One region of the Burkholderia singularis genome, then DNA from elsewhere that is predicted to be linked to it. Evidence: predicted binding sites of a transcription regulator. Region 1 holds the regulator's gene; the other holds the start of a gene.
What was found. The regulator NrdR, encoded in region 1, represses ribonucleotide reductase genes. The targets are predictions, from matches to a motif close to CACNANATNTNGTG.
Positions count from the first base shown of each region.

Region 2: a site for NrdR is predicted at 1,272-1,285, ahead of AQ611_RS03915 (ribonucleoside-diphosphate reductase subunit alpha). Genes of this name have one in related genera too.

Region 1 covers NZ_CP013448.1:1,131,627-1,139,538, forward strand. Annotated here, with positions in the region: gene tolB (Tol-Pal system beta propeller repeat protein TolB) at 1-221, opposite strand, end outside; gene tolA (cell envelope integrity protein TolA) at 316-1,296, opposite strand; gene tolR (protein TolR) at 1,293-1,742, opposite strand; gene tolQ (protein TolQ) at 1,753-2,430, opposite strand; gene ybgC (tol-pal system-associated acyl-CoA thioesterase) at 2,591-3,088, opposite strand; gene AQ611_RS05185 (SDR family oxidoreductase) at 3,171-3,917, opposite strand; ZMP/ZTP riboswitch at 4,140-4,239, shown strand; gene glyA (serine hydroxymethyltransferase) at 4,394-5,641, shown strand; gene nrdR (transcriptional regulator NrdR) at 5,648-6,127, shown strand; gene AQ611_RS05200 (type II secretion system protein) at 6,327-6,887, shown strand; gene AQ611_RS05205 (type IV pilus modification PilV family protein) at 6,884-7,288, shown strand; gene AQ611_RS05210 (PilW family protein) at 7,285-7,912, shown strand, end outside.
Region 2 covers NZ_CP013448.1:854,703-862,614, forward strand. Annotated here, with positions in the region: gene AQ611_RS03900 (cytochrome C assembly family protein) at 1-186, shown strand, start outside; gene AQ611_RS03905 (PP0621 family protein) at 201-533, shown strand; gene ampD (1,6-anhydro-N-acetylmuramyl-L-alanine amidase AmpD) at 530-1,120, shown strand; gene AQ611_RS03915 (ribonucleoside-diphosphate reductase subunit alpha) at 1,429-4,416, shown strand; gene AQ611_RS03920 (ribonucleotide-diphosphate reductase subunit beta) at 4,786-6,012, shown strand; gene AQ611_RS24425 (hypothetical protein) at 6,089-6,415, shown strand; gene AQ611_RS03925 (histone H1-like DNA-binding protein) at 6,444-7,031, shown strand; gene AQ611_RS03930 (outer membrane lipoprotein) at 7,261-7,731, opposite strand; gene AQ611_RS03935 (carbohydrate kinase family protein) at 7,755-7,912, opposite strand, start outside.

The DNA.
Region 1 (7,912 bases):
ACGTTCGTGAATTTGCCGCTTCTGGCCAGATCGGCGCGCACGATCGACGTGACCTGCTGAGGCAGGCTCGCTTCGTTGACGAAATTGGCGGTGGCGATCGGAAACTGGGTGGAGCCGACGCCCGTGATCAATACGTTCACTTGCGCGTGGGCGCCGGCGCCCGCCGCGATCAAACACGAGGCCACGAGTGCCCTAAAACCTAGCTTCGTCATCAAACTCATGCTTCCTGTTCCCGTATGTGCTTGCTTGCGCGAAAGACTCAAAGATACCCGATTCGTTCCCGTCGCGACGGCGCGAGTGTACGCGTAAATACGTCTATTCCGCCGCCCTGAAGGTAATCGTAATCTGGCTGGGGGTTTGGCCGTTGGTGTCGGGCGGCAGCGGCACCGATGCCTGGATCGCGTTGATCACGGCCTGATCCCACCCCGAATTTCCGCTGGAACGGCGAATCGACGCGCTGAGCACGTCGCCCGACGGCGTACAACGAATCGAGACGACGGTGACGAGGCCTTCGCGCTCGCCGCCCCAAACGATGTGCGGCTTCACGCGCCGCCGTACCTTGTCCGCGTAGCCGGGGGACGCCGCGGTGCCGCCCGAGCCGGTGCCGGTGCCGCTCTTCGCGAGCCCTTCGCCGCCGCCCGAGCCGGCCATCCCTTGCAGTTGCGCGAGGCGGGCCTGCCGTTCCTTGTCGAGCTTCGCGCGCGCCGCCGCATTCGCCTTGGCCGCCGCCGCGGCCTTCGCCGCTTTTTCGGCCTCGGCCTTCTTCTGGGCGGCAAGCTGCTCCTGCTTCTCTTGCTTCTTCAGCTGCTCGAGCTTTTGTTGCTCGAGCCTGCGCTGCTGTTCCGAGGCGAGCTGTTGTTGCTTGAGCTTGTCGGCCTGCTTCTGCTTCTCGCGCTCCGCCGCCTGCTGGGCGGCAAGCTGCGCGGCTTGTTGGGCGGCAAGCTGTTGTGCCTTCAGCCGCTGCCGGCGCTGCTCTTCGAGTTGGGCTTCGCGGGCCGCGGCCTGCTGTGCGCGCCGCCTTTGCTGCAACGCAATATCCGCTTCGTCGTTCTTGACGGGCTCGGGAGCAGGGGCCGCCTTCACGGGTGGCGCGGGGCGCGGCACGGATGTGTCCGGAATCTCGGTCCAAAGCTCGGCCTGCGCGCCTGCGGGCGTGCTGTTTGGCCACTGGATGCCGTGATAAAGAAAGAGCGCGAGCAAAACATGCATCAGCGCCGCGAGCAGGAACGCGCGGCCGGTGCCGCGTTCGCGCGGCGGCTTGTGCGGATAGGCGGCGCGTGGTTGGCTCGACATCATTGCGATTTGACGAGCAGGCCGACGCGCTTCACGCCGCGCGCCTTCAGATCGGACATCACCGACATGACCGCGTCATACTGAACCGTCTTGTCCGCCGCGATCACAACCGGCTGATCCGGGTGATCGGCTTGGCGCGACACGATGAAGCTGTCAAGCTCGGCTTTCGTCATCGCATCTTCCTGCGACGCGCCCGATTCGCTCTTGTAGCGAACGCTTATTTTGCCGTCGGCGCGGATGTTGACGACGACGGGCGGCGTCTGATCCTGCGGCGCCGCATTGCCGACGGTCGGCAGATTGACGATCGACGGCGCGACGAGCGGCGCCGTGACCATGAAAATGACGAGCAGCACGAGCATCACGTCGATGTATGGCACGACGTTGATGTCGGCCATCGAGCGGCGCGAGCGGCCGCCGCGCATGCTGGAACGAATGGGAGTGCCGGCCATCGCGTGCTCCTTATTGCGCTTGGCGCTGCAGGATGTTCGAGAATTCTTCGATGAACGTCTCGAAGCGGATCGCGAGGCGGTCGATATCGTGCGCGTAGCGGTTATACGCGACGACTGCCGGAATCGCGGCGAACAGGCCGATCGCGGTTGCGACGAGCGCCTCGGCGATGCCGGGCGCGACGTTCGCGAGCGTGGCTTGTTGCACGTTCGCGAGCCCCCGGAACGAGTTCATGATCCCCCAGACGGTGCCGAACAGACCGATATACGGGCTGACCGAGCCGACCGACGCGAGGAACGACAGGTTGGATTCGAGAACGTCCATTTCACGCTGGAATGATGCGCGCATCGCTCGGCGGGCGCCATCGAGAAGGAGTGTCGGATCGCTCAGGCGCTTTTCCTTCGCTTTGAGGAATTCCCGCATCCCCGATTCGAAGATCCGCTCGAGCGCGCCGATCGTGTGACGATTGTTTGCCGCGCTCTGGTACAGCGCCTGCAGATCGCCGCCCGACCAGAAGTCGCGCTCGAAGCGCTCGGTTTGCGCGCGGGCGCGGCGGATCGCAAACCATTTGCGGAAAATGAAGGTCCACGACATCAGCGACAGGATGAGCAGGAGCCCCATCACCGCCTGAGCGAGCACGCTCGCATTGAGGACGAGGGAGATGATCGACAGGTCTTGAGCAGTGTTCATAGAGGTTTGATTAACGTCCCCTTCGGGGAGGGCCTGACCAGGGTGCCCGGCCGGAATATTCCGGCGGCGCGCTGCAGGGCCATTCGGTTTGGCGCGCCGCAGGCACCCCGCCGAACCTAGCTTAGTAGCGGGTCACGGGGGTGAAGTTCATCGGCAGTGTCTAAACGGCACCCGGGCGCTCGGCGTTGACACCGCCGCCGCGCAGGCCGCGCGCGGCCGGCCCCCGCTTGAGCGCCTCGAAGACGGGCGGCGGGATCAGGCTCGATCGGAACACGGTGCGATCGACGCAGGCAATTCTCACCTTGGCGGTGACGAGGAGCATATCGTCCCGCCACGCCTGTTGGGTGAACGTCACCGATGCATGGCCGAGCCGGTCGATCTTGCAGGTGATCGTGAGCGCGTCGTCGAGCCGCGCCGGGGCGCGGTAGTTGAGCGCGGCATCGCAGACGACGAAGATCGCTCCCGTCTCGTCGGCGACGCGCCGTTGGTCGACGCCGCACGCACGCAGCCATTCGGTGCGCGCGCGCTCGAAGAATTTCAGGTAGTTCGCGTAATAGACGACGCCGCCGGTATCGGTATCCTCGTAGTACACGCGAACGGGCCACACAAAGTCTGGCGCTGCGTCTGGCTGTTGGGTGGGCTCAATCATGGCGCGCATTCTACCGGAACGGCGATTTCGATTCGTAACGGTATGTCGTCGCGCGGGGCGGCTTTGCGGGCCCCCGCGCGCTCGACCCGGCTCAGCTCCGATGAACGGTCAGCCCGGCAGGGGCTTGCGCGACCGGCATCATCTCGATCGTGTTGATGTTTACGTGCGCGGGGCGGGTGGCGATCCAGTAGATCGTGTCGGCGATGTCCTGCGCGGTGAGTGGGGCGACGTTCGCATAGACATTTGCCGCCTTTGCGTCGTCACCACGATAGCGCACGTTCGAGAATTCGGTGCCGCCGCAGAGGCCCGGCTCGATATCGGTCACACGCAGCGGCGTGCCGACCAGATCCGCGCGCAAATTCAGACTGAACTGGCGTACAAACGCCTTGGTTGCGCCGTAGACGTTGCCGCCGGGGTACGGATAGCTGCCCGCGACCGAGCCGAGATTGAAGATATGGCCGCGGCCGCGCTCGATCATGCCCGGCAACAGTGTGCGCGTGACCGCGACGAGGCCCGAGCAGTTCGTGTCGATCATCGTTTGCCATTCGTCGAGGCTTGCCTTGTGCGCAGGCTCGACGCCGAGCGCGAGGCCTGCGTTATTGACGAGCACGTCGATCGCGCCAAACTCCGCGGGCAGCGACGCCGGCACGGCTTCGACGGCCGCCCGGTCGCGGACGTCGAGTTCGAGCGGCAAAAGCGCGTTGCCTAGCTCGGCGGCAAGCGCGTCGAGACGATCCTTGCGGCGCGCGGTGGCGACGACGCGATGGCCGCCTTTGGCGAAGATCCGGGCGATGGCGGCGCCGAAACCCGCCGACGCGCCGGTGACGAACACGATCATTGCTGCTGCTCCTTGATGGACGCTTGGGACGCTTGCTTGGTGGAACACGCTAGCCTACTGGCATTGCGGCGGTGCGACAAGGCCGGGATGCGCCAGACGCGCGCCCCGCGCAGACCGGGCTGGCGGTGCCAATCAATTTGCCCCTTTTTTTGGCCGGCATGGTCCGGCAAGCTCCGTTTGGTTGCCTATTCACCGTGCATCCAATAAACTAATGCGCTCAATATCTCCCTGCGTGACTGGCGATAAGGCCTTTCGGGGCCAAGGTGGAGCGTCCCACCGTGAAGCGCGGGGTTCGCTTTTGCCGTTCGCCTGGGCAGCCGTTGTGCGCCGTGTCGCGTGCGCATCGCCGGTGGCTGTCCTGCCTCGCGTTCCACGGAATCCTCCGCTACGTCGAGCTGGCTCTCCACCGTGTCGAGCTGGCCGGGCGACATATTCGGCCATTTTCGGTCAACCTGTACACACTTAACGGAAACCGTATGTTTGACAGAGCCCAGAGCACCATTGCGAATGTGGACCCCGAAATTTGGCAAGCGATTCAGCAAGAGAACACTCGCCAGGAAGAGCATATCGAGCTGATCGCTTCGGAAAATTACACAAGCCCGGCCGTGATGGCGGCGCAGGGCTCGCAGCTCACCAACAAATATGCGGAAGGCTATCCGGGCAAGCGCTATTACGGCGGCTGCGAGTACGTGGACATCGTCGAGCAGCTTGCGATCGATCGTGTGAAGCAGCTTTTCGGCGCCGAAGCCGCGAACGTGCAGCCGAACTCCGGCTCGCAGGCGAACCAGGGCGTGTTTTTCGCCATGCTCAAGCCGGGCGACACGATCATGGGGATGAGCCTTGCGCACGGCGGCCATTTGACGCATGGCTCGCCGGTCAACATGTCGGGCAAGTGGTTCAACGTCGTCAGCTATGGCCTGAACGAAAGCGAGGACATCGACTACGCCGCCGCGCAGAAGCTCGCTGAAGAGCACAAGCCGAAGATGATCGTCGCGGGCGCGTCGGCGTTCGCGTTGAAGATCGATTTCGAGCGTCTCGCGAAGATCGCGAAGTCGGTCGGCGCTTACTTGATGGTCGACATGGCGCACTACGCGGGGCTGATTGCCGCGGGCGTCTATCCGAACCCGGTGCCGCACGCCGATTTCGTCACGACGACCACGCACAAAAGCCTGCGCGGCCCGCGTGGCGGCGTGATCCTGATGAAGGCCGAATACGAGAAGCAGATCAATTCGGCGATCTTCCCGGGCATCCAGGGCGGCCCGCTGATGCATGTGATCGCGGCGAAGGCCGTGGCGTTCAAGGAAGCGCTGTCGCCTGAGTTCAAGACGTATCAGCAGAAGGTGGTCGAGAACGCACGCGTGCTGGCCGACACGCTCGTAAAGCGCGGCCTGCGCATTGTGTCCGGCCGTACCGAAAGCCACGTGATGCTCGTCGATCTGCGCGCGAAGAACATTACCGGCAAGGCGGCGGAAGCGGCGCTCGGCGCGGCGCACATCACGGTCAACAAGAATGCGATTCCGAATGATCCGGAAAAACCGTTCGTGACGAGCGGTATCCGTCTTGGCTCGCCGGCGATGACGACGCGCGGCTTTGGCCCGCAGGAGGTCGAACTCGTGGGTAATCTGCTCGCCGACGTGCTGGAGAATCCGGAGGACGAAGCGACGATCGCGCGTGTGCGTGCACAGGTCGCCGAGCTGACGAAGCGGTTCCCGGTTTACCGCTGATCGGCCATGCGCTGCCCGTTTTGCCGGCACGACGACACGCAAGTAGTGGATTCTCGCGTGTCGGAGGACGGCGCCGCGATACGCCGGCGCCGCCGCTGCTCGGCCTGCGATAAGCGTTTCACGACGTATGAGCGGGTCGAGCTGGCGTTGCCTGCCGTTGTGAAGAAAGATGGCAGCCGCACCGAATTCGATCGCCGCAAGATCGTCGCAAGCATGCAACTGGCGCTGCGCAAGCGTCCCGTTGCGGCTGACGCGATCGACGCGGCGGTCGCACGCATCGAATATCAATTGCTCGCATCCGGCGAGCGCGAGGTCCGTAGTGAAAGGCTCGGCGAACTCGTAATGAACGAGCTGCGCGCTCTCGATACGATTGCCTATGTGCGTTTCGCGTCTGTCTATCGGCGGTTCGAGGACGTGTCCGAGTTCGCGGACGTGATCGAAGAATTCCGGCGCACGGCGCCCGCGAAGCCGCCGCGCAAGCGTTGAGCTTGCATATTTCCTTTCCTTTTTCATTCCGTAATCCGTCCGTTTCTTGTGTGCATTGCCCGGGCTTATCGCGCGGCAACCATGCTCGCCTGGACGATTGTCGTTCGCGTCGCCATGACGCGCGACTCGGCCAATCGGCAGATGGTATGCATGTGCACGTACCGGTAGAGTCGACGCATTGGATTGACGGAGGCGCACGATGCAGGCGGGCAGCAACTGGCGGGTAGCGGCGGGATTTACGCTCATCGAGCTGATGGTTGTGCTTGTGCTGATCGCGCTCGCCACGACGTTGACGGCATCGACGCTCTCCGGAGCGCGAATGCGCGATCGGGTCGAGGCGCGCGCTCGCATATTCGGCGCGGCGTTGGCTTATGCGCGTGCAGAAGCGTTCAGACTCGGCACTCGCGTCGTGCTATGCCGGGCCGGCACGGCAGCCGGATGTATCGCGGCGGGCCGGCCCTGTAACGATAGTGCGACCGATTGGTCGTGCGGCTGGTTGGTGGTCGTTGCGGATGGCGCTCGCGGTACGCGCGTGCTGCGGCGTTTCGCGCGCGATTCGCAGGTGGCCGTGACGGGTGCGGGCGGCGACATTGTGTTCACGCCGCCGGCAGGACAAGTGATCGGCGGTTTTCGGAGTTTCGAATTTACGCCACACGATGCATCGGGCGTATGGCGCGGCGAGCGCTGGCTGCGTTGTTTGCGGATCGCGTCGGGCGGCCGCGTGCGGATCACGGAGGGCGGTTGTGGAGCGCCGGCGTGAAGCGCCGCCGTATGACGCGGGGCGGCTCGCTGGTGGAGGTGACAGTCGCGTCGGCACTGCTTGCGATGGCCGCGCTCAGTGTGATTGCCGCATTGCTTGCGGCGATACGCAGCGAGCGTGATGCCGTATATCGCGAGCAGGCATGGCTTCTCGCCGATTCCTGGGCTGAAACGGCCCGGTCTGTCGGACCGGCGGGCATTGACTGGCAAGCAGCGGTGACTGCGTTGCCGCATGGCAAGTTGGCGCTTGTCGGCGCGGGCGGCGGCATGGCGACGCTGCGAATCGAGTGGGCCGGTGCACAGCCGGCAGCCGAAGGTCCATCGAGTTGCACTGGGGTTTTTGTAACGGCGGGCGGCGTGCGATGTGTGGCGCTTGCCTTTGCGACTGCGGGCGGCGGATGAATCGGATATCGCATTGGCGCGCCCATACGTTGATCGAGGCAATGGTCGCGATGACGCTCGGTTTGCTGATTTTGCTAACGGCGGTGTCGCTTTATCGCGTCCAACGGGCAGCGTATGCGGCGGCGGCGGATGCCGCACGGATGCGCGATTCGGCGCAAGCGGCGCTTGTGTTGCTCGCTCAGCAGATTCAGATGGCCGGTTTCGTGCCACTTGATGCGCACGATGTGCTGCCGGCGCCTGGACTCTTCGGATGTGTGCGGGCACGGGCTGTCGGTGCGGATACTCAGCCGGCATGCGATCCGCTTGCGAGTGGCTCGGACGGGCTCGTCGTGCGCTACGTTGGCGACGGCGTGTCGACGTGGCTTACGGTAACCGGCCAGGCGACGGATTGCCTCGGTCAGGGTGTCGGTGCGGCTGATGCGAAACCGTTGATCGTCAATCGCTTTTACACGCGTGTCAGCGCGTCGACGGGCGAGCCTGAGCTGTATTGCGAAGGCAGCGGCAGGCGCGGGCTTGCGCAGCCACTCGTCGAAGGTGTCGAGCGATTGTGGTTGCGTTACCGGTTGCGCGGTGCCTCGGAGTGGGTTGATGCATCGGCGCTGTCTGCTTCGGCCTGGGATAGCG
Region 2 (7,912 bases), 280 kb from region 1:
CACAAGACCGTGTTCGCGGTGCTGTCCTGGCTGATGTTCGGCGGGCTCATCGTGGCGCACCAGACATCCGGCTGGCGCGGCCGCGGTGCCGCGCGCTGGGTGCTGGCGTCGTTCGTCGCGCTGTTGCTTGCGTATGTCGGCAGCCGTTTCGTTCTCGAGGTGCTGCTGCACCGTTCCGTGGTTTGATGGCCTGATTTTCGATGCGACAAATCCTTCTCCTGATTCTGTTGTTTTTCGCGAGTTCGTGGCTCGCGAGAAAGATTCGCCAAGTGCAGACGCGCGGCGGCTCGTTCCCCGGAAACGCGCGCGCGCCGTTCCCGGGCGGCTTCGACGACCCCGGCACGGCATCCGGCGGCGCGGCGGGCGGCGCGGCCGCCGACGGCGGCGCGCTGGCCGAGCCGATGGTTCGCTGCGCCGAGTGCGGCGTGCACGCGCCGAAGAGCGACGCGGTCGCGGCGGGCGGCGACTATTTCTGCAGCCCGGAGCACGCGGCGCGTCACGCCGCGCACGCAAACCGCCGCGGCCGGTCATGAGCGACGCGTCGCGCTGGGTGGTCGATGCCGGCGGCTGGGTGGCCGGCGCGCGGCGCGAACCATCGCCGAACGTCGACGAGCGGCCCGCGGGCGTCATGCCGACGCTCGTCGTGATCCACAACATCAGCCTGCCGCCCGGCGAGTTCGGCGGCGACGCGATCGTCGAACTGTTCCAGAATCGTCTCGATTGCGACGCGCATCCTTTTTATGACGCGCATCTGCGCGGCGTGCGGGTATCCGCGCACTTCCTGATCCGGCGCGATGGCATGCTGATCCAGTTCGCGTCGTGTGACGCGCGTGCGTGGCACGCGGGCGCATCGAGCTTCCTCGGCCGGGAGCGTTGCAACGATTTTTCGATCGGCATCGAACTCGAGGGTACGGACGACGTTGCATTCGACGAGCGGCAATACGCGACGCTCGCTGCGCTGTCGCGCGCGCTCGTCGCCCGGTATCCAATCGACGCGTTTGCCGGGCATGCGGACATCGCGCCCACGCGCAAGACCGATCCGGGGCCGCACTTCGACTGGCGGCGTTTTGCCGCCGCCGCCGGCTTTGCGGCGCAGCGTTTTCCCTATCAGCCGCGCTGAGCCCGCGCGCCGAAATTTTTCGCGCGCGCGCCGGCTTGCCTCTTTCCTTGCCCTGTCTGCGATAACGCGCTTGTCAATACGTCCCGCGCAAATTTTTTCGTTTGCGCTACCGCATGCCTCCACTATACTTGGTGCCAATCGAGCAGCACTGCACTAGATATAGTGTGTCGATCGGGGGCATTTTGACCCCCGGCGGCGTCCGGCGGCCATGCCGAACGCGACATTCTTCGTGCAGCGCATCCGGCGATCGATCCGGCGCGCTGCGTCCACACCTCCTTTCGCACCACCCAACACCAGGAGCTTTGCCCATGCAAACCACCGACAACGCGACGCCCCAATTCGAGGGCGCGGCGAGCCGTTCTTTTGCCGGGAGCGCACAAGGCGCGCCGGCGCTCGCGCCGCAGACGACGTATGCCGATTACAAGGTGATCCGCCGCAATGGCAGCGTGGTGGCGTTCGAGCCGACGAAGATCGCGATCGCGGTAACGAAGGCGTTTCTTGCCGTCAACGGCGGGCAAGGTGCCGCGTCGGCTCGCGTGCGCGAACTCGTCGAGCAATTGACGCAATCCGTCGTGCGCGCGCTCGTGCGCAGCCGCCCGAACGGCGGCACGTTCCATATCGAGGATATCCAGGATCAGGTCGAGCTTGCGCTGATGCGCGGCGGCGAGCACAACGTCGCGCGCGCTTACGTGCTGTACCGCGAGAAGCGCCACCTCGAGCGCGCCCACGAGAGCGAAGCGGCGGCCGACGCGCACGAAGGGGGCGGCGGCATCAACGTGACGGACAACGGCGTCACCCGGCCGCTCGACCTGAACGCGCTGCGCGCGCTCGTCGTATCTGCGTGCGCAGGGCTTGGCGATGCGGTGAGCGCCGAGCCGATCGTCGCGGAGACGGTGAAGAACCTGTACGACGGCGTGCCGATGACCCAGGTCTACGATTCGGCGATCCTGGCGGCGCGGACGATGATCGAGAAGGACCCGGCGTACAGCCAGGTCACGGCGCGCATCCTGCTGCACACGATTCGACGCGAAATTCTCGGCGAGGAAGTGACGCAGGCGGAAATGGAAACGCGCTACGTCGAATATTTCCCGCAGTTCATCAAGCGCGGCGTCCAAGCCGAGCTGCTCGACGACAAGCTGTTGCAGTTCGACCTGAAGCGCCTGGGCGAGGCGCTCGACGCGAACCGCGACCTGCAATTCGGCTACCTCGGCCTGCAAACGTTGTACGACCGCTACTTCCTGCATGTCGACGGCACGCGCATCGAAATGCCGCAGGCGTTCTTCATGCGCGTCGCGATGGGCCTTGCGCTCAACGAGATCGACCGCGAGGCGCGCGCGATCGAGTTTTACAACGTGCTGTCGAGCTTCGATTTCATGAGTTCGACGCCGACGCTGTTCAACTCGGGCACCCGCCGCTCGCAATTGTCGTCGTGCTATCTGACGACGGTTGCCGACGATCTCGACGGTATTTATGAAGCGCTGAAGGAAAACGCGCTGCTGTCGAAGTTCGCGGGCGGCCTCGGCAACGACTGGACCCGCGTGCGCGCGCTCGGTTCGCATATCAAGGGCACGAACGGCAAGTCGCAGGGCGTCGTGCCGTTCCTGAAGGTCGTCAACGATACGGCCGTCGCAGTGAACCAAGGCGGCAAGCGCAAGGGCGCGGTCTGCGCGTATCTGGAATCGTGGCACCTCGACATCGAGGAATTCCTCGAACTGCGCAAGAACACCGGCGACGATCGCCGCCGCACGCACGACATGAACACGGCGAACTGGATTCCCGATCTGTTCATGAAGCGCGTGATGGAAGGCGCGGACTGGACGCTGTTCTCGCCGTCGACCTGCCCGGATCTGCACGACAAGTTCGGCGCCGAGTTCGAGGCGGCCTACCTGGCCTACGAGGACAAGGTCGCGCGCGGCGAGATCAAGCTGTTTAAAAAGATTCCGGCGCAGCAGCTCTGGCGCAAGATGCTCGGGATGCTTTTCGAGACCGGCCACCCGTGGATCACGTTCAAGGACCCGTGCAATGTGCGTTCGCCGCAACAGCACGTCGGCGTCGTCCACTCGTCGAACCTGTGCACCGAAATCACGCTGAACACGAGCGACACCGAGATCGCCGTCTGCAACCTGGGCTCGGTGAACCTGGTCGCGCACCTCGCGAAGCAGGCCGACGGCAGCTACGCGCTCGACCACGACAAGCTCAAGCGCACGATCGGCGTCGCGATGCGCATGCTCGACAACGTGATCGACATCAATTACTACGCGGTGCCGAAGGCGCGCAACTCGAACCTGAAGCACCGGCCGGTCGGCCTGGGCATCATGGGCTTCCAGGACTGCCTGCACCTGCTGCGCACGCCGTATGCGTCGGAAGGCGCGGTCGAGTTCGCCGACCGCTCGATGGAGGCGGTCTGCTACTACGCGTACTACGCGTCGACCGAGCTGGCCGAGGAGCGCGGCCGCTACTCGAGCTACCGCGGCTCGCTGTGGGACCGGGGCATCCTTCCGCAGGACACGCTGAAGCTTTTGACCGAAGCCCGCGGCGGCTACGTCGAGGTCGACACGAGCGCGACGCTCGACTGGCCGGCGCTGCGCGCGCGGATCGACTCGTTCGGGATGCGCAACTCGAACTGCGTCGCGATCGCGCCGACGGCGACGATCTCGAACATCATCGGCGTGTCGGCGTGCATCGAGCCGACCTTCCAGAACCTGTACGTGAAGTCGAACCTGTCGGGCGAGTTCACGGTCGTCAACGAATACCTGGTGCGCGACCTGAAGGCGCGCGGCCTGTGGGACGAGGTGATGGTCGCCGATCTCAAATACTTCGACGGGATGCTGTCGCGGATCGATCGGATTCCGTCCGACCTGCGCGCGATCTACGCGACCGCGTTCGAAGTCGATCCGAAGTGGCTGGTCGAGGCGGCGTCGCGCCGTCAGAAGTGGATCGACCAGGCGCAGTCGCTGAATATTTATATGGCGGGTGCGTCGGGCAAGAAGCTCGACGAGGTCTACAAGCTCGCGTGGCTGCGCGGCCTGAAGACGACCTACTATCTGCGCACGATGGCGGCAACGCACGTCGAGAAATCGACCGTCGCGCACGGCGCGCTGAACGCGGTGCCGACTTCCGGCGGCGTGAGCGGCGGCGGTGCGGCGGGCGGTGCGCAAGGCGCGGGCGGCTTTGGCGCGGCGGGCGGCGATGCGCAGTCGGGCGCGTTGAATGCGGCGCCGATTGAAGCGGACGGTCCGGTGTGCACGATGCGCCCGGGCGACCCCGGTTTCGACGAATGCGAAGCGTGCCAGTGATGCGGCGCGCGTAGCAGCGACGACGCGGCGCGCAGCAAGACCGATATAGGTTGAAGTGCGCGCCGCTCTCTACTAAAAAAATGATAAGGATTCTGTAACGCAGCGCACACGTTGCAGACCACGCGAAACACGATCAACGCATCACCGAAGGCGCCACATTTCGAGTTGCGCTCGACGCGACGAACGAGCTTCGATGGACGTCGCGAATCACGTGCTGCACACATCACACACGCGATGAATGACGATGCGTTGCTCAAAGTGTTGTATCGAGGTCGCAACGCGAATCGAAAACAGGAATTTTCCTGAGCGAACTCTTTTAACGCTCAGGAAAAGATGGTACAAACCGATCTAAATTGATGGTGAGAATTTATGCTCAACTGGGATGACGAGATGACCGCCGTAACTCCCGCGAGCGGAGCGCAGCAAAACGCGATGCGCGACCCCGCAGGAATGGTTGTCGGATTGCAGGCCGCGGCGCCTGCCGCTCATCAAACTTCGTCGGCGCGCGACATCTTCGCAGGCGATTTCGCTGTCGCACCTCGCGCTGCCGATGGGCAAGCAGCGTCTGTCGATTCGCAAGCGCGGGTCAATGTTGCCGACAAGCGCATCATCAACGGCCAGACCGACGTCAACCAGCTCGTGCCATTCAAGTACAAATGGGCGTGGGAGAAGTATCTGGCCGGCTGTGCGAATCACTGGATGCCGCAGGAAATCAATATGTCCCGCGACATCGCGCTGTGGAAAGACCCGAACGGCCTGACCGAGGACGAGCGCCGCATCGTCAAGCGCAACCTCGGGTTCTTCGTGACGGCCGATTCGCTTGCGGCGAACAACATCGTGCTCGGCACCTACCGCCACATCACGGCGCCCGAATGCCGGCAATTCCTGCTGCGGCAGGCGTTCGAAGAGGCGATCCACACGCACGCTTACCAATATATTGTCGAATCGCTCGGCCTCGACGAGGGCGAGATCTTCAATGCGTACCATGAAGTCACGTCGATCCGCGCGAAAGACGAGTTCCTGATCCCGTTCATTCACACGCTGACCGATCCGGCGTTCAAGACGGGCACGCTGGAGGCCGATCAGAAGTTGCTCAAGTCGCTGATCGTGTTCGCGTGCATCATGGAAGGCCTCTTTTTCTACGTCGGTTTTACGCAGATCTTGGCACTCGGCCGGCAGAACAAGATGACCGGCGCGGCGGAGCAATACCAATACATCCTCCGCGACGAGTCGATGCACTGCAATTTCGGGATCGACCTGATCAACCAGATCAAGCTCGAGAACCCGCACTTGTGGACAGCCGAGTTCCGCGCCGAGATCCGCGAGCTGTTCAAGCATGCGGTCGATCTCGAGTACCGCTACGCGGAGGACACGATGCCGCGCGGCGTGCTGGGCCTGAACGCGTCGATGTTCAAGAGTTACCTGCGCTTCATCTGTAACCGCCGTTGCCAGCAGATCGGCCTCGATCCGCTGTTCCCGAACGAGGAGAACCCGTTCCCGTGGATGAGCGAGATGATCGATCTGAAGAAGGAACGCAACTTCTTCGAGACGCGGGTAATCGAGTATCAGACGGGCGGCGCGCTGTCGTGGGAATGACCCGACGCGCCGGCGAATGACGATATTTAGAGCCGGGCGTTGCGCCCGGCACAAGGTTTAGGAGCAAGAACGCCTGATGCAAAGCATGTCCGGTGCCCCAGGGGCCCACGTATACGACAGGCACTTTGCGAACCCTTCAGTGGGATGGGCAAACTTCCCTCCGCGAAAAGCCGGCGGCTGCACCGCCGCCGGCTCGATCAAGCGATTAGGGGTGGCGGCGAAGGGTGCGCCTGCCACCGACTTGATTTGGCGTGCGATGCCGGTGGGCACCGCACGCCATACCGTATTCATTAGCGTAAGCATGCGTCGACCGCGTACGCCGATGAATAGCCCGCTTCGTAGCGCACGTCCTGATAAACGTCCGCGGGAAGCGGGTTTTGACGAAGGGTGTAGTTTGAACTGACTCTCATCTGAACCTGAAGGAGAACATGATGGCACTTGCCAAGAAGAAACCGGCCGCCAAGAAGGCCGCCGCTAAGAAGCCCGCAGCGAAGAAAGCCGCCGCGCCGGTAAAGAAAGCCGCTGCGAAGAAGGTCGCGGTGAAGAAGGTAGCAGCTAAGAAGGTCGCGGCTAAGAAGGCGCCGGCGAAGAAAGTCGCGGCAAAGAAGGTCGCTGCGAAGAAGGTTGCGGTGAAAAAGGTGGCGGCTAAGAAAGTCGCGGCGAAGAAGGTCGCGGTGAAGAAGGTGGCGGCTAAGAAGGCGCCGGCAAAGAAGGTTGCGGCGAAGAAAGTCGCGGTGAAGAAGGTGGCGGCTAAGAAAGTCGCAGCGAAGAAGGTCGCGGTAAAGAAGGTTGCGGCGAAGAAGGCTGCACCGGCGAAGAAGGCTGCTCCCGCTGCGAAGAAGGCTGCGCCTGCTGCGAAGAAAGCCGCACCGGCGAAGAAAGCTGCGAAAAAGGCGGTCGTGAAGAAGGCTGCGCCGGCCACCACTGCGTCGACGGCATCGGTTGCTCCGGCATCGGGCGTGAAGACGGCGCTCAACCCGGCAGCGGCGTGGCCGTTCCCGACCGGCAGCCGTCCGTAACACCTGCTGCGCTAAAACCGGACACACTCGTTGTGTCTTGCTGGATCGAGTAAGGCTACTCGATCAAATCCCGCCACCGGCTTTGTCGGTGGCGGGATTTTTATTGGCCGGTTGCCCAGCGGCGAAGACGAGCATACGCACAAAAGAAAACGCATGCGCGTTAGGCGCATGCGTTCTTAGCCCGGATTGCCGCCGCTGCCGTGCCGCGGCAGAGCGCGACGCAGGCCCGTCAGTGCGTGACGCGGGTGACGCCGCTACTCGACAGCAGACGCACACGGTCGCCCGCGCGGAACACCTCGGCTGTCGCAGCCTGCGTGATCGAGCGCAGATCGCCGTTATCGAGGCGCACCGTGATTTCGACACCGTTCGCATTGCTCATGCCCTGGCCGATTGCGTTGCCCGCGACGGCACCCGCGAGGCCGCCCGCGATGGCGGTAAGGATGGAGCCCTTGCCGCCGCCGATCGCGCTGCCGGCCACGGCGCCGAGCGCGCCGCCGCCAACCGTGCCGAGCGCCGAGCCGCCGCCGTCGCCCTGGATCCGAACCGCGCGCACGCTCTCGACCGTACCCATCCGGACGGTTTGTTCCCGTTGCGCCTGGCCGGCGCTATACACGTCGGCCGAGCCCGGCGTGTAGCAGCCCGCGAGCGTTACCGCAGCAGTCAGCATCGCGGCGAGCGTGAGGTTTTTCCTGGTCAACATGTTTCATCTTCTCCAAACGAATTTCACTTCAGGCTATAGCCGAACGCTGCCGCGAAGCGTGCATCGATTTCGTCGCGGGTCGGCGTATAAGTCTGCGGGCCCTGATGGGCGATTTTCAGCGAGCCCATCAAGCTGGCGAGGCGCCCCGTCGTCGCCCAATCGAAGCCTTGCTCGATGCCGT